One region of the Streptomyces sp. NPDC048441 genome, then DNA from elsewhere that is predicted to be linked to it. Evidence: predicted binding sites of a transcription regulator. Region 1 holds the regulator's gene; each other region holds the start of a gene.

Region 1 (6,847 bases):
GTGATGCAGCGGGACGCGGACCACGGCACGATCGCGTCGACGCCGGTCTCCGTCATGGTCTCGACGGCGAGTTCACCGCGGTCGCCCTTGGGCAGCGCCTGTACGACGGTGATCCGGGGCTCCTGCGGCGCCTCTTCCTGTACGGAGTCCATCCGCAGGATCAGCCGGTCCTTGCCCTCGGTGTCCACGACCACGCAGTCGGCCCAGCGCCCGGCCCCGTCGGTCAGGACGACGTCCTCACCGGTGTGCAGCCGCTTCACGGAGACGGCGTGCCGCCCTTCGGGACCATCGAGTACGTAGCGTCCGCCGCCGCCCGCGTCGGGGTTCTTGAGGGTCCCGAAGGTCTCGACGACGAAGACGGGCGCGGTCACGCCTGGCCCCCGGCCACCAACGCGGCCTTCGCCTCGGCCAGTTCGGCCGCGAGGACCTCCACGAGCTGCCCGGCGGGAAGCTCCCGCGCCATGCGGTGCCCCTGCCCCGCCCACAGCGCCATGCCCTGCGCGTCACCGGCCTTGGCCGCGGCCTTGCGCAGGCCGCTTGTCAGGTGGTGGATCTGGGGGTAGGCGGCGGGGGCGTACGGACCGTGCTCACGCATGAAGCGGTTGACCAGGCCTCGCGCGGGGCGCCCGGAGAAGGCCCGGGTCAGTTCGGTCCTGGTGAACAGCGGGTTGGTCATGGCCTGCTTGTGCAGGACGTTCGCGCCCGACTCGGGGCAGACCAGGAACGCCGTGCCGAGCTGTGCCGCGTCCGCGCCCGCCGCGAGCACCGCGGCGACCTGCGAGCCGCGCATCAGGCCGCCGGCCGCGATGACGGGGATCTGCACGGTGCCGCGGACCTGCGTGATGAGCGAGAGAAGTCCGAGCCCGGCGCCGTCCGTCTCGGGGTTGTCGCGGTGGGTGCCCTGGTGGCCGCCTGCCTCGATGCCCTGCACGCAGACGGCGTCGGCGCCGGACCACTGCGCGGTCTGGGCCTCTTCCGGGGTGGTCACGGTGGCAATGGTGAGGGTGCCGACGCGGGCGAACGCGTCAAAGACATCGCGGGTGGGGCACCCGAAGGTGAACGACACGACCGGCACCGGGTCGTCCATCAGGATCGCCAGCTTGGCGTCATAGCCGTCGTCGCGCCCGCTGTCCGGATCGCCGAGCTGCGTCTCATACCAGGTGGCCTCGCCCGCGAGCTGGCTGCGGTAGACATCGACGGCGGCGGCGTCGGCGTACTCGGGCTGCGGCATGAAGAGATTCACACCGAAGGGCTGACTCGTGAGCCCCTTCAGCTGTTTGATCTCCTGATACATCCCATCGGCCGTTTTGTACCCGGCAGCGAGGAACCCGAGCCCTCCGGCTTCACAGACAGCCGCGGCGAGCTGGGGGCAAGAAGCGCCGCCCGCCATGGGGGCCTGCACGATCGGATAGCGACAGAGATCGGTCAGTGCGGAGGACATGAACGCATCGTGCCATGCCCTGGGCGGGCGGCCGAATCGCGCCCGGTAAGGGGCGCGAGGAACTGCGCGAGCAACCCGAGACGGCCCGCGGAGACGGACGACAAAGCGCCCCCGGCAGGGGAGAAACCCTGCCGGGGGCGCACGTACCGCTCAAGGCGCTACCGCCCGTTGAACGCGTCCTTCAAGCGAGAGAACAAGCCCTGCTGCCCCGGCTGGAACTGCCCCGTGGGCCGCTCCTCGCCGCGCAGCACCGCGAGCTCCCGAAGGACCCGCTCCATCTCCGCGTCCAGCTTCGTCGGGGTGAGGACCTCGACGTGCACGATGAGGTCACCTCGCCCGCCGCCGCGCAGATGTGTGATGCCACGCCCGTGCAGCGGGACCGACTGACCGGACTGCGTGCCCGGCCGGATGTCGACCTCTTCCAGGCCGTCCAGCGTCTCCAGCGGCACCTTCGTGCCGAGAGCCGCGGCCGTCATCGGGATGGTGACCGTGCAGTGCAGATCGTCCCCGCGCCGCTGGAACACGGCGTGCGGCAGCTCGTGGATCTCCACGTAGAGGTCGCCGGCGGGGCCGCCGCCGGGGCCGACCTCGCCCTCGCCCGCGAGCTGGATCCGCGTGCCGTTGTCGACACCGGCCGGGATCTTCACGGTGAGCGTCCGGCGGGAGCGGATGCGCCCGTCGCCCGCGCACTCGGGGCACGGCGTCGGCACGACCGTGCCGAAGCCCTGGCACTGCGGGCACGGTCGTGAGGTCATGACCTGGCCGAGGAAGGACCGCGTGACCTGCGACACCTCGCCGCGACCGCGGCACATGTCACATGTCTGGGCGGACGTGCCGGGCGCGGCGCCTTCACCGCTACAGGTCGTACAGACGACCGCCGTGTCGACCTGGATGTCCTTGGTGGTCCCGAAGGCGGCCTCGTCGAGGTCGATCTCGAGGCGGATCATGGCGTCCTGGCCACGGCGCGTGCGCGACCGGGGGCCACGCTGCGACGCCGTACCGAAGAACGCGTCCATGATGTCCGAGAAGTTGCCGAAGCCACCGGCTCCGAAACCGCCCGCGCCTCCGCCGCCCGCCTGGGACAGCGGGTCGCCGCCGAGGTCGTAGACCTGCTTCTTCTGCGGGTCCGACAACACCTCGTACGCGGCGTTGATCTCCTTGAAGCGCTCCTGAGTCTTCGGATCCGGATTCACATCCGGGTGAAGCTCACGCGCAAGCCTCCGGAAGGCCTTCTTGATTTCGTCCTGAGAAGCGTCGCGGCGCACGCCTAGTACGGCGTAGTAGTCCGTGGCCACTTACGACTCCGCCAGGATCTGTCCGACGTAACGTGCCACTGCGCGTACTGCTCCCATCGTTCCCGGATAGTCCATGCGGGTCGGTCCGACCACGCCGAGTTTGGCTACTGCCTCGCTGCCCGAACCGTAGCCGACGGAGACCACGGACGTGGAGCTGAGTCCCTCATGGGCGTTCTCATGACCGATCCGTACGGTCATGCCCGAATCTGTGGCCTCGCCAAGCAACTTGAGCAGGACGACCTGTTCCTCGAGGGCTTCCAGGACCGGCCTGATAGTGAGGGGAAAGTCATGTCCGAAGCGGGTGAGATTGGCCGTTCCGCCGATCATCAGCCGCTCCTCGGTCTCCTCGACGAGCGTTTCGAGGAGCGTGGAGAGCACGGTCGCCACCGTGCCCCTGTCCTCCGTGTCGAAGGACTCCGTCATGTCCTGCACCAGCTGCGGCACGTCCGCGAAGCGACGCCCCGCGACCCTGCTGTTGAGCCGCGCCCGCAGATCAGCGACCGAGGTCTCACCGAAGGGGGCAGGGCAGTCGATCATGCGCTGCTCGACGCGTCCGGTGTCCGTGATCAGCACCAGCATCAGGCGGGCCGGGGCCAGCGAGAGCAGCTCCACGTGCCGCACCGTCGACCGCGTGAGGGACGGGTACTGCACGACCGCGACCTGCCGGGTCAGCTGCGCGAGCAGCCGCACGGTGCGTGCCACGACGTCGTCCAGGTCGACGGCGCCGTCGAGAAAGTTCTGGATGGCCCTGCGCTCCGGCGCCGCCATCGGTTTGACGCCGGCGAGCCGGTCGACGAAGAGGCGGTACCCCTTGTCCGTCGGGATGCGCCCCGCGCTCGTATGAGGCTGGGCGATGAACCCTTCCTCCTCCAGCGCCGCCATGTCGTTGCGGACAGTGGCCGGGGAGACCCCGAGGCTGTGCCGCTCGGTGAGCGCCTTGGAGCCGACGGGCTCCTCGGTGCCGACATAGTCGTGGACGATGGCGCGCAGCACTTCGAGCCTGCGTTCATTGAGCATCCGCGCACACCTCCACCTATTTGCCCCGAAACCTGTCTGCCCCACAGCCCCGCCTGGCACTCCTCGCGGGCGAGTGCCAGCCAATACCCCGCTCAGTGTACGGCCGCGAGGTACGGCCCCGGCAAGGGCCGGACCTCGTATGTCGGCACGATGGCCTGGGCAGCGGCTGCCAAGCCGCCAGTACGGCGCTAGCGTCGGCCTATGGACGTGGCACTGGCATGGGACGAAGCGGGCTGGGAACGGCTCGCGCCGCACGTGGGGCGGCGGCGCCTTCCGGTCTGGGACTGCACCGCGGGCCTTGTGGTCGGCGCCGAATCAGCCCTGATGATCGAGGCGGGCGCGACCCTGCGCGAGGGCGCGGAGCTGCGCACCCAGGCGCGGAACATCCTCGGCGGCGGGCGGCGGGTCACCCACCTCGCCCTGACCCACCCGCACTTCGACCACGTCCTGGGGGCGGCGGCGTTCGCGGGCGTGGAGGTGTACGGAGCGGTCGGCCTCGACGCGCTCCTGGCGAAGGGCCGTGACGATCTTCGCGATTCGGCCGTACGTCAGGGGGTCGGCCCGGATGCCGCGGCGGAGGCCACCGACCTGCTCGTCCAGCCGCAGCATTCGGTGTGCGGGGAGTGGACGCTCGACCTGGGCGGCGGGGTGCAGGTCCTGCTCGCGAACGTGGGCCCGGGTCACTCGGGCCACGATCTCGCGGTCCTGGTCCCCGGCACCGCTCAGACCCCGGAGATCGTGTTCTGCGGCGACCTGGTCGAGGAGTCGGGCGAACCGCAGGCGGGCAGCGACGCGGTCCCGGCCCGCTGGCCCGCGGCGCTCGACCGGCTCCTGGACCTGGGCGGCGAGGACGCGCTGTACGTGCCGGGGCACGGTGCGGTGGTCGATGCGGCTTTTGTCCGTGCACAACGCGCCACGCTGGCGACCCGTTTCGGCGTGTCGTAGCCGCCTGTACGCCACTTCTCTTATCGTCGTCCAAATGCGCCAGTACTCCGCCGACCTCACCCCGCCCTGGAAGAAGCCGAAGCCCGTGCCGGAGGTCGCCGCGGAGGCGGACCTCGTGGTGGAGGAGCTGAGCACCGGATTCTGCGGCGCGGTGATCCGCTGCGAGAAGACCGCGGAGGGCCCGACGGTGACCCTGGAGGACCGCTTCGGCAAGCACCGCGTCTTCCCGATGACACCGGGCGGCTTCGCCCTGGAGGGCCGGAGGGTCACCCTCACCCGCCCGTCCGCCGCCGCTCCCGTACGCCCCACGCGCACCGCGTCCGGCTCGGTGGCCGTGCCGGGTGCGCGGGCCAGGGTCGCCCGCGCGGGACGGATCTACGTCGAGGGGCGCCATGACGCGGAGCTCGTCGAGCGGGTCTGGGGCGACGATCTCCGCATCGAGGGCGTGGTCGTCGAGTACTTGGAGGGCATCGACGACCTGCCCTCCATCGTCACGGAGTTCTCCCCGGGCCCGGACGCGCGGCTCGGCGTCCTGGTGGACCACTTGGTGCCGGGCTCGAAGGAGTCGAGGATCGCCGCGGAGGTGAATTCTCCCTCGGCGCTGGTGGTGGGGCACCCCTACATCGACGTATGGGAGGCCGTGAAGCCGTCATCGGTGGGGATCGCCGCGTGGCCCCGGGTCCCACGAGGCCAGGACTGGAAGACAGGCGTCTGCGAGGCGCTGGGCTGGCCGCCGAACACCGGCGCGGCCTGGCAACGGATCCTGGGCTCGGTCCACAGCTACCGAGACCTGGAACCGGCGCTTCTGGGACGCGTGGAGGAACTGATCGACTTCGTGACGGGGTCCGAGTCCTAGCCCACCCATCCGATTACCCAGCAGCGAGAGACCCACCCGAACCCGAACCGTCAGTCCACCAGATCCCGCACCACCGCATCCGCCAGCAACCGCCCCCGCAGAGTAAGAACCGCCCGCCCCTCCTCATAGGGCCCCGCCTCCAGCAGCCCATCGGAAAGCGCCCGGCCCGCGGCGGCGAGACCCGCAGGCCGAAGCAGCCCCAATGGACACCCCTCCAGCAGCCGCAGCTCGAGCAGAATCCGCTCCACCCGCCGGTCCTCCGCGGCAAGAACCTCCCGCCCGGCCCCCGGCGACCGCCCCGTGGCAAGCGCCCCCGCGTACGCCCCGGGATGCTTCACGTTCCACCACCGCACACCCCCCACATGGCTATGGGCCCCCGGCCCGGCCCCCCACCAGTCGGCCCCCCGCCAGTACAGCTCGTTGTGCAGGCAGCGCCCCGCCTCGGAGGTGGCCCAGTTGGACACCTCGTACCAGGAGAAGCCCGCACCGCCGAGCACCTCATCGGCGATGAGATACCGGTCGGCGTGCACGTCGTCGTCCGTCATCGGCACCTCGCCCCGCCGGATCCGCCGCGCCAGCTGCGTACCCTCCTCGACGATCAGCGCATAGGCGCTCACGTGGTCGGGTGCGGCCCCGATCGCCGCGTCCAGCGTGGCCCGCCAGTCGTCGTCCGACTCGCCGGGCGTGCCGTAGATGAGGTCCAGATTGACGTGCTCGAAGCCCGCCGCCCGCGCTTCCGCCACGCACGCTTCGGGCCGGCCCGGCGTATGCGTACGGTCGAGGATCTTCAGGACGTGCTGCTTCGCGCTCTGCATCCCGAAGGAGATCCGGTTGAATCCCCCGGCCCGCAGCTCGCTCAGATAGGCCGGGTCGACGGACTCCGGATTCGCCTCGGTGGTGATCTCCGCGTCATCGGCGAGCCCGAACTCGTCCCGCACGGCCCCCAGCATCCGTACGAGATCGGCCGCGGGCAGCAGCGTCGGCGTACCGCCTCCGACGAAGACGGTCCGCACGGGCCGCGGATCGTCCCCCAGGGTCTTCCGCGCCATCCGCACCTCGTCGATCAAGGTGTCCGCGTAGTTGTCGCGGGAGGCGAGCACGCCGCCGGTGCCGCGCAGCTCGGTCGCCGTGTACGTGTTGAAGTCGCAGTAGCCGCAGCGCGTGGCGCAGTACGGAACGTGGAGGTAGAAGCCGAGCGGACGGGCCCCCGCCCCCTGAAGGGCGGACGCGGGCAGCGCCCCGTCCTCGGGCATGGGCTCACCATCAGGCAGTGCGGAAGGCATACCTTCGATT
Region 2 (6,847 bases), on a different contig from region 1:
TGGCGCCCGTGTCCGTTGTTGGCATCGGGCTGCATCTGTTCTTCGCGCCGAGCCGGGAGGAGGTGCAGTGGGCGGCGGACAGCACGGACTCCGACGAACATCAGCTGACCCTGCTGCTGGCGTTGAAGTCGTACCAGCGCAACTGGAAGGACCTGGCCTTCTACCGGCCGCCCAAGCAGACGAAGTACGTGCACATCGACGCCCTGTTCGGCGAACCCGGCACGAAGGGGAAGGTCGGCGTGATCACCGCCTACTGCAGAGGGGTGCAGAAGTGCCCGTCATGGGTCAACAGCTAGCGGCCATCTCCCCAGATGCGCTGTCCCGTACGCAGTGCGCCGTCGCGGCTGCGTTGTGGCACTACACGACCACTCCGGTCGCCAAGCCGTACTACGTGCGCGGGTGCATCCCAGACCTGAACGGGCCGCGGGTGACTGTAGCGCTGTGGACCGGTCCCGCGGCGCGCGAGAAGAAGAACCTCTTCCTGTCCATCCCACTGGTATCCGAAGGTTCGCCCCTCTCGGCGACGCAAGTCACCCTAGGGCTGCTGCGGCTGGGCCGGGGAACTCATATGTTCGGCTTCACCGGCCACCGCTTCGATGGCAAGCGCGTCCTCAACGGCAGCGCGTTGGTCGAGGGCGTCGCAGCGGTATCACCACCTGGAGAGAGCGGCGGACGGCCGGAAGTGAGAGGCTTCTACTTCGAGCGCCCCGGGCAGTTGAAGAAGTACTGAGCCGACCCGGAGCCCATTGTCTACAGGCAACCAGTGCGCCAAGAGCGGACGCCATCACCCGGAGCAGCGGCTGGAGACTTAAGCCGGCGCGCCTCACTTCCCGCCCGGCGCGCGGAGCGGCTCGGAAGTGTCGGCAAACGATCGTCTGAATCTCATGCCGGAGCGTGGCCTCAAGGTCGAGAAGTACCGCAAGGGCCGCGCCCGGACAGACGGGGCTCTCGCACCCCGTGGGCACTTCAAGGGCCACGGGGAGTGGTCAGCCACGGACGGTGGTGTCCTCATGGCCGTCGAGATCACTTCCCACGACACTGACACCGACCGCCGGCACCGCATCGACAAGCCCGTCGGGTACGCAGAGGCCGGTATCCCCGTCTACCTCCTCATTGACCGGGACAACAACACCCTCACTGTCTTCAGTGACCCGAAGGACGGGGCGTACCAGCAGAACCCCTCGTATCCGTACGGCGCCGACGTCGCGCTCCCCGACCCCGTCGGCATCACCCTGGACACCGAAGAGCTCAAGGACTACACCGACTGATCCCGCCCCCTCTCCGGTCGCCTTCGGGACATACTTCTTCGGGACATACTTCCGCCGTTCCGGCGTACGGGCGCAGACCGCTCGGGGAACCGAGATGGCCGACGCGCCGCCGGTGCCCGCCGGCTCCCCCGCCACGCCCGCCCCTGCCCCCTGGCCAGAGCGTCGCCCCTGCCTCGCGTCACCCCCGTGGACGGCCGAAGTCATGCTGTCCGAAAGGCCCTTCATCCCCGCCCGGATCGCCGCGACCACCTACCGAAGGCCACCCGACGTATCGAAGATGACACCGCACGTCATCACGTCATCGAAGCGGCATAACCGGAGGGGACCTTCATGACCGAGCCCAACGAGCCCGACGAACAGCAGATCTCCGAAGCCCTGGGCGCCGCCGCCCGCATCACCCTCGCGCCCGGCCCCAGGGAGGTCTACGAGGCCGCCCCCGACCCGGACCAGGAGTGGGCGTTACCCGGTGGCATGGCCTGGGTGTACCTCGCCGACCCCGAGGGCGGGCTCACCCGGCCGGTGATCCTCAGCGACGGCTTCAACACCGGGCCCAGCGACCTGAACTTCTTGTGGGAGGGCCTGGAGCGGGGCGGGTACCCGCTCATCAGCGAGCTGCGGCAGCGCGGACGCGACGTCGTCCTGCTCGGCTTCGACGAGCGCAGCGCCTCGATCCTGGACAACGCCAAGGTCGTCAGGTCCGCCGTCCTGGAGGCGCTCGCGCGGCGCACCGGCGGCCACCCGCTCGCTGTCGGCGGCTTCAGCATGGGCGGTCTTGTCACGCGGTACGCGCTCGCCAGGATGGAGCACGAGGGCGTCGACCACCAGACCGCGCTGTACTTCTCGTACGACAGCCCGCATCGCGGCGCCTGGATCCCCATCGCGCTCCAGTCGTTCGCGCACTACATCCGGCGGCTCAACGCGGCCTTCTCGAACCAGATGAACAGCCCGGCCGCGCGGCAGCTGCTGTGGCAGCACATCTCGGAATGGAACGACACCCCCGAGACCGACAAGGAGCGCGTCGAGTTCCTCGCCGAGCTGGAGCGGGTCGGCGGCTGGCCACAACGGCCGATGAAGATCGGCGTGGCCAACGGCGTGCGTACCGGCGAGGGCAACGGCATCGCCCCCGGCGAGCGGGCGTTCCACGGCAAGGGCCTCGCCATCACCGGCACCCACCTCTACACCCAGTCCGCGGGCGAGGACCAAGAGGGCCAACTCGTCGCCCAGCTACGGGTCGTGACCCTGCGCAAGCCACAGATCCGCACCTCGGGCCTGCCCGAGACCGACGGCGCCCCGGGCGGCATCCTGGAGGGCTTCGGCATCCTCGCGGACGAGCTGGACAAGATCCCGGCCATCATCGGCCTCGGCTCGGAGGCGGAGATCCGCGAGCACTGCTTCGTCCCCGCGGTCAGCGCGGTCGCCCTCCGCGACATCGACACCCACGAGAAGCTGTACGAGCCCTTCCCGGAGAGCTCCGGGGAGAGCGAGCTCGACGAGTACCTCTGCGCCTCCCAGAACGAGGGCCACACCCTGGTCACGGAGGAACTCGGCAGCTGGCTCCTGGACCGGCTGCCGTAGCCCCGGCAGGACCGGCAGCACCGGTCGGGCGGCCCCGCCGAAGCGGGGCCGCCCGGCCACCCTCATGCCCCTACGGAGTCGTGAACAGCCACCACTGGTCGGTCCCGTTCTGCGAGCAGAAGAACGACTGCCACTGGCCCGCCTGCTGGCCGTTGTTGCCCGCGACCCAGCAGGACTCGTAGATGGCGTACGGGCCGTACACGCCTCGCGGCGCCGACGCCGACGTGGCGGCGGGGCCGTGGTGCGAAGTGACGGCCGCGGACGAGGCGCCGGCCGTCATCAGCAGTCCTGCCGCCGCGGTCACCGCAACGGCCGCGATCCGAAGGACGCTCTTGCTCATGCGCATGGTGTCTCCCTACTGAGAGGAGTCGGGGCCGGACCCCCTTGGGCCAGCCTCCCCTCACAAGTACCGGCCGCATACCCGCCCTGACCAGGCACTCAGCCCGTCATTCACTCGTGTGAGCTAGGAAGAATCGATCTCTCACCGGGGAGCCGGGGACACGTTCCGTCACCGCGAACGCCGCAGGGGCGGCACCCTCCCGAAGGAGAGTGCCGCCCCTGCGTACGAGCTGCCCGTACAGAAAGGCGCGTACGGACTACGTGCTCAGGACGAACCGATCCGCGAGGATCAGAAGTCCATGTCACCGCCCGGCATACCGCCGCCGGCCGGCGCAGCGCCCGCCTTTTCCGGCTTGTCGGCGATGACGGCCTCGGTGGTGAGGAACAGCGCGGCGATCGACGCGGCGTTCTGCAGGGCAGAGCGCGTGACCTTCGCCGGGTCGAGGATGCCCTCGGCGATCATGTCGACGTACTCACCGGTCGCGGCGTTCAGGCCGTGGCCGATGGGAAGGTTGCGCACCTTCTCGACGATGACGCCACCCTCAAGGCCGGCGTTGACGGCGATCTGCTTCAGCGGGGCCTCGAGGGCCAGCTTCACAGCGGCGGCACCCGTGGCCTCGTCGCCCTCGAGCTCAAGCTTCTCGAAGACAGCGGCGGCCTGGATGAGGGCCACGCCACCACCGGCGACGATGCCCTCTTCGACGGCGGCCTTCGCGTTGCGAACGGCGTCCTCGATGCGGTGCTTGCGCTCCTTGAGCTCGACCTCGGTCGCGGCACCGGCCTTGATGACGGCCACGCCGCCCGCGAGCTTCGCCAGGCGCTCCTGGAGCTTCTCGCGGTCGTAGTCGCTGTCCGAGTTCTCGATCTCGGCGCGGATCTGGTTGACGCGACCCTGGACCTGGTCGCTCTCACCGGAGCCGTCGACGATCGTGGTCTCGTCCTTGGTGATGACGACCTTGCGGGCGCGGCCGAGCAGGTCGAGACCGGCGTTCTCCAGCTTGAGGCCGACCTCCTCGGAGATGACGGTGCCACCGGTGAGGATGGCGATGTCGCCGAGCATGGCCTTGCGGCGGTCACCGAAGCCCGGAGCCTTGACGGCGACGGACTTGAAGGTGCCACGGATCTTGTTGACGACCAGGGTCGACAGGGCCTCGCCCTCGACGTCCTCGGCGATGATCAGCAGCGGCTTGCCGGACTGCATGACCTTCTCGAGGAGCGGAAGGAGGTCCTTCACGTTCGCGATCTTCGAGTTCACGATCAGGATGTACGGGTCGTCGAGCGACGCCTCCATACGCTCCATGTCCGTGGCGAAGTACGCCGAGATGTAACCCTTGTCGAAGCGCATACCCTCGGTGAGCTCAAGCTCGAGCCCGAAGGTCTGCGACTCCTCGACAGTGATGACACCTTCCTTGCCGACCTTGTCCATCGCCTCGGCGATGAGCTCGCCGATCTGGGTGTCGGCGGCGGAGATGGAGGCCGTAGAAGCGATCTGCTCCTTGGTCTCCACGTCCTTGGCCTGCTCGAGCAGGGCGCCCGAGACGGCCTCGACGGCCTTCTCGATGCCACGCTTGAGGGCCATCGGGTTGGCACCGGCGGCTACGTTGCGCAGGCCCTCGCGGACCAGCGCCTGCGCCAGGACGGTCGCGGTCGTCGTGCCGTCACCGGCGACGTCGTCCGTCTTCTTCGCGACCTCCTTGACCAGCTCGGCGCCGATCTTCTCGTACGGGTCCTCGAGCTCGATCTCCTTGGCGATGGAAACACCATCGTTGGTGATCGTGGGGGCACCCCACTTCTTCTCGAGGACGACGTTGCGACCCTTGGGGCCCAGGGTCACCTTGACGGCGTCGGCGAGCTGGTTCATGCCGCGCTCGAGGCCGCGCCGTGCCTCCTCGTCGAACGCGATGATCTTGGCCATGTGAAGTGGTCCTCCCGGACGGGGTGGAAACGCAAACGGATCGGGGCTGCGCCCGCGACGGACGGCCTGCGTGCCGTGTGGTTCCTTGCCCCACCCGGCCCGCGGGCCTCGCTGACCCGACCCAAGTTCTGTCACTCTCACTGGGAGAGTGCTAAGCCCAATGATTAGCACTCGACCCCTACGAGTGCAAGCGCCTCTCATGGATCCCCCGGGTGTACGGGGGTGCGTGTATGGGGGTGCGTGTACGCGGATAGCAGGTGGGGACGCACGAGGGGCCCGCACCCCTGCCGGGATGCGGGCCCCTCGTCACTAGTTGAAGTCGCTGGCCGATCGCGCCGAGATCAGACGGCGAGCTTGACCATGTCCGCCTGCGGACCCTTCTGGCCCTGCGAGATCTCGAACTCCACTCGCTGACCTTCTTCAAGGGTGCGGTAGCCGTCCATCTGAATCGCGCTGTAGTGGACGAATACATCCGCACCACCGTCGACCGCGATGAAGCCGTACCCCTTCTCCGCGTTGAACCATTTGACGGTGCCCTGAGCCATGCCTAACTCCCCTATTACTGGCCCTTGCACGGGCCCGCACTTCGCGGACCCGGGTCAGACCTCACCCCCCCAATGGGTTGTGGAGGCGTGCGCCGGAACGCGTCGACCGCGGCTGAATGTATCTGTCCAACTGCCCTCTGCAACAGGGCAATCGGACGAGAATTCTGGGCACGCGCGATCGGTAATATGCGGAGAATTTGCCGGAATTCAGGGCAAGTCGGGCCAGACAAAGGCCGCAAGAGGCTCAAAAGGGCAGGGCACTTTGGCTACTTCTTGTCGGCCTCGGGCCAACTTCGTATATGCGCTCGGCACAGACGGGGAAGCTCGCTTCCCAACTGTACCGCGCTCAACCATACAGAATTGCCCCCTCCGCTTCTCTCGCGGAGGGGGCAATCAGGTTTACGCAGGGTGTTTCTTTAAAAGATCAGCCACCCGCGACGGCGGGAATGATCGAGACACCCGCGCCGTCCGGCGTCGCCGTCTCGAGACCCTGCTCGAAGCGCACGTCGTCGTCGTTCACGTACACGTTCACGAAGCGCCGCAGCTTGCCCTGATCGTCCAGGACACGGGCCGCGATGCCGGCGTGGTTCTTCTCCAGGTCGGCGATGATCTCACCGAGATTCGCACCCTCGGCGGCGACCTCGGACTGACCACCGGTGTAGGTGCGAAGAATGGTGGGGATGCGGACGTTGACGCTCATGGGGTTCACCTCGGTAACTCAGGGGGCGTGGAGCGCCCCGTCAGGGGCGCGGGGAACTGCGCGACCAGCCACAACGGCCCGCAGTCAAGCAATCAAGCTCAGCCTGCGAGCCCAGCGGCGCGGAACGCCTCGAGGCTAGGACGAATGGTCGCGGTGGCCTGGGACGTCTCGGCGACAGCGTCGAGAGTCTTGAGCCCATCCCCGGTGTTCAACACCACCGTGGTCAGCGACGGGTCGATGAGCCCCGCCTCGAGCAGCTTCTTCGTGACGCCCACCGTCACACCCCCCGCGGTCTCCGCGAAGATGCCCTCGGTCTGCGCGAGCAGCTTGATCGCGTCCACGACCTGCTCGTCGTTCACGTCCTCGACGGCCCCGCCCGTGCGGCGCGCGATGTCCAGGACGTACGGGCCGTCGGCCGGGTTGCCGATGGCGAGCGACTTGGCGATGGTGTTCGGCTTCTGGGGGCGCACGACGTCCTGCCCGGCCTTGAAGGCGGTGGACACGG
Region 3 (6,847 bases), on a different contig from region 1:
AAGTCCCGTACGGCCCGGACCGGGAGGCCCGCCTCGGGTCCGTCCTCGGGGTCATCTACCTCATCTTCAACGAGGGGTACGCCGCTACCGCGGGGGACGACTGGCTGCGCCCCGCGTTGTGCGAGGACGCGCTGAGGCTGGCCCGGGTGCTCGCGGGCCTGATGCCCAAGGAACCCGAAGTGCACGGCCTTGCGGCGCTGCTGGAGCTCCAGGCTTCGCGCGCGGCGGCGCGGACGGGCCCGTCCGGCGAACCGGTCCTGCTCAAGGACCAGAACCGGGCCCGCTGGAACCGGCCGCTGATCCGGCGGGGCTTCGCCGCTCTGGAGCGGGCGCAGGAGGTGTCCACGGGGGCGGCAGGCCCCTACGCGCTACAGGCCGCGATCGCGGCCTGTCACGCCCATGCGCATACGTACGGGGAGACCGACTGGCGGCAGATCGCAGCCCTCTACGCCCTGCTCGCGGCCCGCACTCCGTCCCCGGTGGTCGAGCTGAACCGCGCGGTCGCGGTGTCGATGGCCTCCGGCCCGGCGGAGGCATTGCCCCTGGTGGACGCGCTCGCGGCGGAACCTTCCCTGCGGGGTTACCACTTGCTGCCGAGTGTGCGGGGGGATCTGCTGGCCCGCCTGGGGCGGCGGGCGGAGGCGCGGGCGGAGTTCGAGCGGGCGGCGGGGCTTGCGGGGAATGCGCGGGAGCGGGAGTTGCTGCTGGGGCGGGCGGAGGCGCTGCGGGGTGATCGGGCGGGTAGGTGGGAGAGCTAGCCGCTCCGGCGTTTGAGGAGCGGGGTTCGGGGCGGAGCCCCGTGGCGGTCACCCCGCCGCCGGGTGCCCGATCAGCATCGTCGGGGCGCCGGCCACCCGCGTGAGGAACACGGTGGCTGAGTTCTTGCCCTGCGGCTTCACCTTCCGGCGGAGTTCCTCCGGTTCCACCGCCGAGCCTCGCTTCTTCACCGTCAGGACGCCGACACCCCGCTCCCGCAGCAGCGCCTTCAGCTTCTTCACCCCGAAGGGGAGTTGGTCCGTGATCTCGTACGCCACCGCGTACGGCGTCTCGTGCAGCGCGTCGGACGTGACGTACGCGATCGTCTCGTCGATCAGTCCGCCCTCGACCCGCGAGGCCACCTCCGCCACCAGATGCGCGCGGATGACGGCCCCGTCCGGCTCGTAGAGGTAGCGCCCCACCGCTCGCACCTGCGGGTCCGGCAGCATCGCGTCGAGCGAGGACCACAGGGAGGCGCCCGAGGGCAGCAGCGTCGCGCGGTGCGATGACGGGGTGTCCGTGCCGAACCACAGCACGGCCTCCTTCACATCGCCGCCGTCCGAGATCCACTCCGCCGCGGCCTCGGCGGGAACCGCCTCGTGCGGAATGCCGGGAGCGATCTTCAGCGCCGCGTGCGGGGCCTTGCGGGCGGCCTGGACTGCCCAGGAAAGGGGCGGGGAGTAGGCCTCGGGGTCGAAGATGCGGCCCCGGCCGCCACGCCGCGCAGGGTCCACGAAGACGGCGTCGTACGCGGCTGTGTCCACCTCGGTGACATCGGCCTCGCGCACCTCGATCAACTCGGCGAGTCCCAGCGCGTCGGCGTTCGCGCGAGCCACCGCGCAGGTCAGCGGGTCGCGGTCGACGGCCAGGACGGCGATCCCGGCACGGGCGAGGGCGATCGCGTCGCCGCCGATGCCACAGCAGAGGTCGGCCACACTGCGTACGCCAAGGGCCTTGAAGCTCTCGGCGCGATGGACGGCCACGCTCGTACGCGTCGCCTGTTCGACGCCGTTCGGCGTGAAGAACATCCGGCCGGCGTCCTCGGCGCCGAACTTCGCCACCGCACGCCGCCGCAGCCGCGCCTGCGCGAGCACCGCCGTGACAAGGTCCGCCGGGTGCTCGCGGCGCAGGCGGGTGGCGACGGCCAGTTCCCGCGCCGGATCGGCCTCCCGCACCTCGTCGATGTCGAGCAGGGACCGGCCTTCGGCGGTGAGCAGCGCGGAGAAGGAGGCCAGGGCGGTCGAGGCGCGGTCGAGGTCGTTCACCCGGCCCATTGTGGGCCAGTCGGTGGACGGTGTGCGCCCGGCGGCGGTGTCGGGCCGTCCGCAGGGCCGTGAGCTGCAAAGATCCGGCGCCATGCAACTAGTACGACAAAACGACAAATTCAGGGCGAGACGGAAGGGTCCGGGGTTGGTCCCGGCGCGGAGTCGGGTGAGGGGGCGGGTGCGGGGCCGGGTGAGAGGACGGGTGCGGGCCGGGGTGGCCGTCCTCGCCGTCGCCGCGATCGCCTCCGGCTGCGCCTCGGGGTCCGACGGCGGTGTGCAGCCCGCCCCCGGCCAGCAGCACCTGGAGGCACCGCCCGCCCGCGCCCTCGACTCCTACGCCCAGAAACTCCGCGTCGCCCAGGTCGCCCGCGCAGCCGCCGCGAAACGCTGGGGTCTGGCGAAGACCCCGCTCAGCGCACCCGCCGCCCCCGCGAAGAAGCCGCGGATCACCACCCGCAAGGGGTTCGAGGTCACGGGCCAGGCGAGCCTGCCGCCCGTCTTCACGACCGTCCCGACCAAGAAGAAGATCGTCTTCCTGACCATCGACGACGGCGCCGAGAAGGACCCGGCGCTGCTGAAGATGATGAGCGAGCTGAAGATCCCGTACACCGCGTTCCTCAGTGACTACCTGGTCAAGGAGGACTACGGCTACTTCAAGAAGATGCAGTCGCGCGGCGTCTCGCTGAACAACCACACCCTCAACCACCGCTACCTGCCGGGGCTTTCGTACGAGGGGCAGCGTCGCGAGATCTGCGGTATGCAGAACACCATCCAGAAGCACTACGGCAAACGGCCCGAGCTCTTCCGCCCGCCGTACGGCAACTACAACGTGGACACCCTGCGCGCCGCCAAGTCCTGCGGCGTCAAGGCGGTGCCGCTGTGGGCGTCCGAGGCCTTCACCGACCACATGGAGTGGCGCGAGTGGGACCGGGACCTGCATCCCGGCGACATCATCCTCACGCACTTCCGGGGGCGCGAGGACTGGAAGGGCACGATGCCCGACATGGTCCGCAAGGTCATGAAGACGGTCACCGACAAGGGGTACGCGGTGGCCAGGCTGGAGGACTACCTGTGACCGGGCGGGCGCGGGTGCGGCGGTTTCTTGTCGGGGCTCTCGCGGCAGGCGTGCTCGCGCCCGCACTGCTCTCCGGGTGCGCACAGTCGGTGGACCCGATCGAGCGCTTGGGCAGAAAGGCGGCGGAAAAGGTCCCCCAGAGAAAGCCGGGGCCTTCGACTGCCCCTGGCTGTGGGCAGGCGTTCCGCAAGGCGAGTGGGGCCTCCCCTGGTGGAGCGGAGCCGAGACCTTGGGGAAGGGTGGGCACAGCCCCACCCGCGGGCCCGCCGGAAAAGCAGCGGTACGAGGCAACGGAGACGGAACCCCCCACCCCGGGGAAACGTTGCCCCGAGGGGCGCCAAGCCCCTCCGTACAGCACCCCACCCGGCTAAGACCCGCGTCAGCGAATTGGCACTCCGCTTGACCGAGTGCTAATCCCCGTCCTAGTGTCGACCCTGGCACTCACCACTGGAGAGTGCCAATAGCGACGGGCAGGTCCGGCACCCGCGACGACGGATCCACCTGGTCGCCACCCCAGACTGTTAACCCCGTAGATCTCCGAAGGGGGAGACCGGATCGTGACGACCACCAGCTCCAAGGTTGCCATTAAGCCGCTCGAGGACCGCATTGTGGTCCAGCCGCTCGACGCCGAGCAGACCACGGCCTCCGGCCTGGTCATTCCGGACACCGCGAAGGAGAAGCCCCAGGAGGGTGCTGTCCTCGCCGTGGGGCCGGGCCGCTTCGAGAACGGCGAGCGCCTGCCGCTCGACGTCAAGGTCGGCGACGTCGTGCTGTACAGCAAGTACGGCGGCACCGAGGTGAAGTACAACGGCGACGAGTACCTCGTCCTCTCGGCTCGCGACGTGCTCGCGATCGTCGAGAAGTAATTCACCCGCTTCACCAGTTTTGCTTTTGAGCTGCGCCCCTGGTCACCCCGCTGATTGCCGGGCGGCGAGGGGCGCATCTCGTTAAACCCGAGTTTCGAGAGGGCTGAACCGCTCCCATGGCGAAGATCCTGAAGTTCGACGAGGACGCCCGTCGCGCCCTCGAGCGCGGCGTCAACAAGCTTGCCGACACGGTCAAGGTGACGATCGGCCCCCGCGGCCGCAACGTCGTCATCGACAAGAAGTTCGGCGCCCCCACCATCACCAACGACGGTGTCACGATCGCCCGCGAGGTCGAGCTCGACGACCCGTACGAGAACCTTGGCGCGCAGCTCGTCAAGGAGGTGGCGACCAAGACCAACGACATCGCGGGTGACGGCACCACCACCGCGACCGTTCTCGCCCAGGCCCTGGTCAAGGAAGGCCTGCGCAACGTAGCCGCCGGCGCTTCCCCGGCCGCCCTGAAGAAGGGCATCGACGCCGCCGTCAAGGCCGTGTCCGAGGAGCTCCTCGCCACCGCGCGCCCGATCGACGACAAGGCCGACATCGCGGCCGTCGCCGGTCTGTCCGCCCAGGACCCGCAGGTCGGCGAGCTCATCGCCGAGGCGATGGACAAGGTCGGCAAGGACGGTGTCATCACCGTCGAGGAGTCCAACACCTTCGGCCTTGAGCTGGACTTCACCGAGGGCATGGCCTTCGACAAGGGCTACCTGTCGCCGTACATGGTGTCCGACCAGGAGCGTATGGAGGCCGTCCTCGACGACCCGTACATCCTCATCCACCAGGGCAAGATCTCCTCCATCCAGGACCTGCTCCCGCTGCTCGAGAAGGTCATCCAGACCAACGCCTCGAAGCCGCTCCTGATCATCGCCGAGGACGTCGAGGGCGAGGCCCTGTCGACCCTGGTCGTGAACAAGATCCGCGGCACCTTCAACGCCGTCGCGGTGAAGGCCCCCGGCTTCGGCGACCGCCGCAAGGCCATGCTCGGTGACCTCGCGACCCTCACCGGCGCCACCGTCATCGCCGAAGAGGTCGGCCTCAAGCTCGACCAGGTCGGTCTCGACGTGCTCGGCACCGCCCGCCGCGTGACCGTCACCAAGGACGACACCACCGTCGTCGACGGTGGCGGCGACTCCTCGGAGGTCGCGGGCCGCGTCAACCAGATCAAGGCCGAGATCGAGTCCACGGACTCCGACTGGGACCGCGAGAAGCTCCAGGAGCGCCTCGCGAAGCTGGCCGGCGGCGTCTGCGTGATCAAGGTCGGCGCCGCGACCGAGGTCGAGCTCAAGGAGAAGAAGCACCGTCTGGAGGACGCCATCTCCGCGACCCGCGCCGCGGTCGAGGAGGGCATCGTCTCCGGTGGTGGCTCCGCTCTGGTGCACGCCGTCAAGGTCCTCAAGGACTCCCTCGGCAAGGAGGGCGACGAGGCCACCGGTGTCGCCGTCGTCCGCCGCGCCGCCGTCGAGCCGCTGCGCTGGATCGCCGAGAACGCGGGCCTCGAGGGCTACGTCATCACCTCGAAGGTCGCCGAGCTCGACAAGGGCTTCGGCTTCAACGCCGCGACCGGTGAGTACGGCGACCTGGTCAAGGCCGGCGTCATCGACCCGGTCAAGGTGACGCGCTCCGCGCTGGAGAACGCCGCGTCCATCGCCTCGCTGCTCCTCACGACCGAGACCCTGGTCGTCGAGAAGCCGGCCGAGGAAGAGGCTGACGCCGGTCACGGGCACGGTCACTCTCACTGACCTGCTCCGCTGAGCTGAACTGAGGCCCGGTGCCCCCTGCTTGGGGGCGCCGGGCCTCGGTGGGTTCTCGGGTGCGGACCGTCTCGGCTGGTCGCGCAGTTCCCCGCGCCCCTTACGGGGCGCTCCTCTGGACTTGTCTACTGCGGGCCGTACTTCCTGCCCGTCCGTGAAGTCACCCCGCCCAGGAGTGCCCTCGGCGTCACCTTCACCACGCCCATCAGTGCCTTGTACCGCGTGTCCGGGATGGACAGGGTCTTGCCCCGTGCCAGGTCGGCCAGCGCGGCGGCGACCAGCTTGTCGGCGTCGAGCCACATCCACTTGGGGATGTTCGACGTCCCCATTCCGGCGCGCTCATGGAACTCGGTCCGTACGAAGCCGGGGCACAGGGCCATCAACCGCACCCCGGATCCGGCCAGATCCTTCGCGGCTCCCTGCGTGAACTGCACGACCCACGCCTTCGACGCGCCATACGTACCGCGCGGCACGAACGCCGCCACCGAGGCGACGTTGACGACACCTCCGCGGCCCCGCTCCCGCATCGACTCCGTCGCCGCCGACGTCAGCCGGAGCACTGCCTCGCAGTGCACCTTGAGCATCGTCAGCTCGTCCTCGATCGACACTTCCAGGTACTGGCCCTTGTTGCCGAACCCGGCGTTGTTCACCAGGAGGTCGACCGGGCTCCTGCGGTCCGCGAGCCGCTTCTCGACGGCATTGATCCCGTCGTCCGTCGCGAGGTCCGCGGTCAGGACCTCCGCCTCGATGCCGTGCCGGTCGTGCAGTTCGGTCGCCTGCTCCCGCAGTCGCTCGGTGTTCCGTGCCACCAGGACCAGGTTGTGGCCGTCACCGGCGAGCCGCCGGGCGAAGGCCGCGCCGATACCGGCGGTCGATCCCGTAATCAGAGCCGTAGTCATGGGCCAAGGTTAGTGAGATCCGGTGACCGCGGTGTGCCCCGGACGCCCTCCCGGCCTGCCCTGCCAGGGGATTCGCGGCGGGCCATGCCCAAGTCGCCATGTCCTGCCATCAGTTACGAACTCTGCGATCAGTTACGAAGTCTGCGAGCCGTACTTCTCCACGTACTTCCGAGCCGTCTCGATCAACTCGGAATGGAGCGCGTCACCGGCGGCCAGCAGGCTCGGCAGCAGCGTC

The links. The regulator HrcA, encoded in region 1, represses chaperone genes, less so after heat shock. The targets are predictions, from matches to a motif close to TTNGCACTCNGNNNNNCNGAGTGCNAA.
Region 2: a site for HrcA is predicted at 5,226-5,252, ahead of groL (chaperonin GroEL). Genes of this name have one in related genera too.
Region 3: a site for HrcA is predicted at 3,484-3,510, ahead of groES (co-chaperone GroES). Genes of this name have one in related genera too.

The regions. Positions count from the first base shown of each region.
Region 1 is NZ_JBICXM010000001.1:519,447-526,293, reverse strand. Features, by position in the region: gene ACGFSB_RS02295 (16S rRNA (uracil(1498)-N(3))-methyltransferase) at 1-371, opposite strand, end outside; gene ACGFSB_RS02290 (nitronate monooxygenase) at 368-1,441, opposite strand; gene dnaJ (molecular chaperone DnaJ) at 1,600-2,736, opposite strand; gene hrcA (heat-inducible transcriptional repressor HrcA) at 2,737-3,753, opposite strand; gene ACGFSB_RS02275 (MBL fold metallo-hydrolase) at 3,955-4,698, shown strand; gene ACGFSB_RS02270 (DUF3097 domain-containing protein) at 4,733-5,554, shown strand; gene hemW (radical SAM family heme chaperone HemW) at 5,605-6,837, opposite strand.
Region 2 is NZ_JBICXM010000011.1:150,412-157,258, reverse strand. Features, by position in the region: gene ACGFSB_RS26295 (hypothetical protein) at 9-296, shown strand; gene ACGFSB_RS26290 (hypothetical protein) at 281-730, shown strand; partial or broken gene ACGFSB_RS26285 (Uma2 family endonuclease) at 876-1,268, shown strand; gene ACGFSB_RS26280 (esterase/lipase family protein) at 1,599-2,843, shown strand; gene ACGFSB_RS26275 (hypothetical protein) at 2,914-3,183, opposite strand; gene groL (chaperonin GroEL) at 3,472-5,097, opposite strand; gene ACGFSB_RS26265 (cold-shock protein) at 5,439-5,642, opposite strand; gene ACGFSB_RS26260 (MoaD/ThiS family protein) at 6,067-6,342, opposite strand; gene thrC (threonine synthase) at 6,441-6,847, opposite strand, start outside.
Region 3 is NZ_JBICXM010000006.1:209,077-215,923, reverse strand. Features, by position in the region: gene ACGFSB_RS17135 (RNA polymerase sigma factor) at 1-758, shown strand, start outside; gene ACGFSB_RS17130 (methyltransferase domain-containing protein) at 807-2,030, opposite strand; gene ACGFSB_RS17125 (polysaccharide deacetylase family protein) at 2,113-3,096, shown strand; gene groES (co-chaperone GroES) at 3,654-3,962, shown strand; gene groL (chaperonin GroEL) at 4,079-5,701, shown strand; gene ACGFSB_RS17110 (SDR family NAD(P)-dependent oxidoreductase) at 5,839-6,612, opposite strand; gene ACGFSB_RS17105 (MOSC domain-containing protein) at 6,745-6,847, opposite strand, start outside.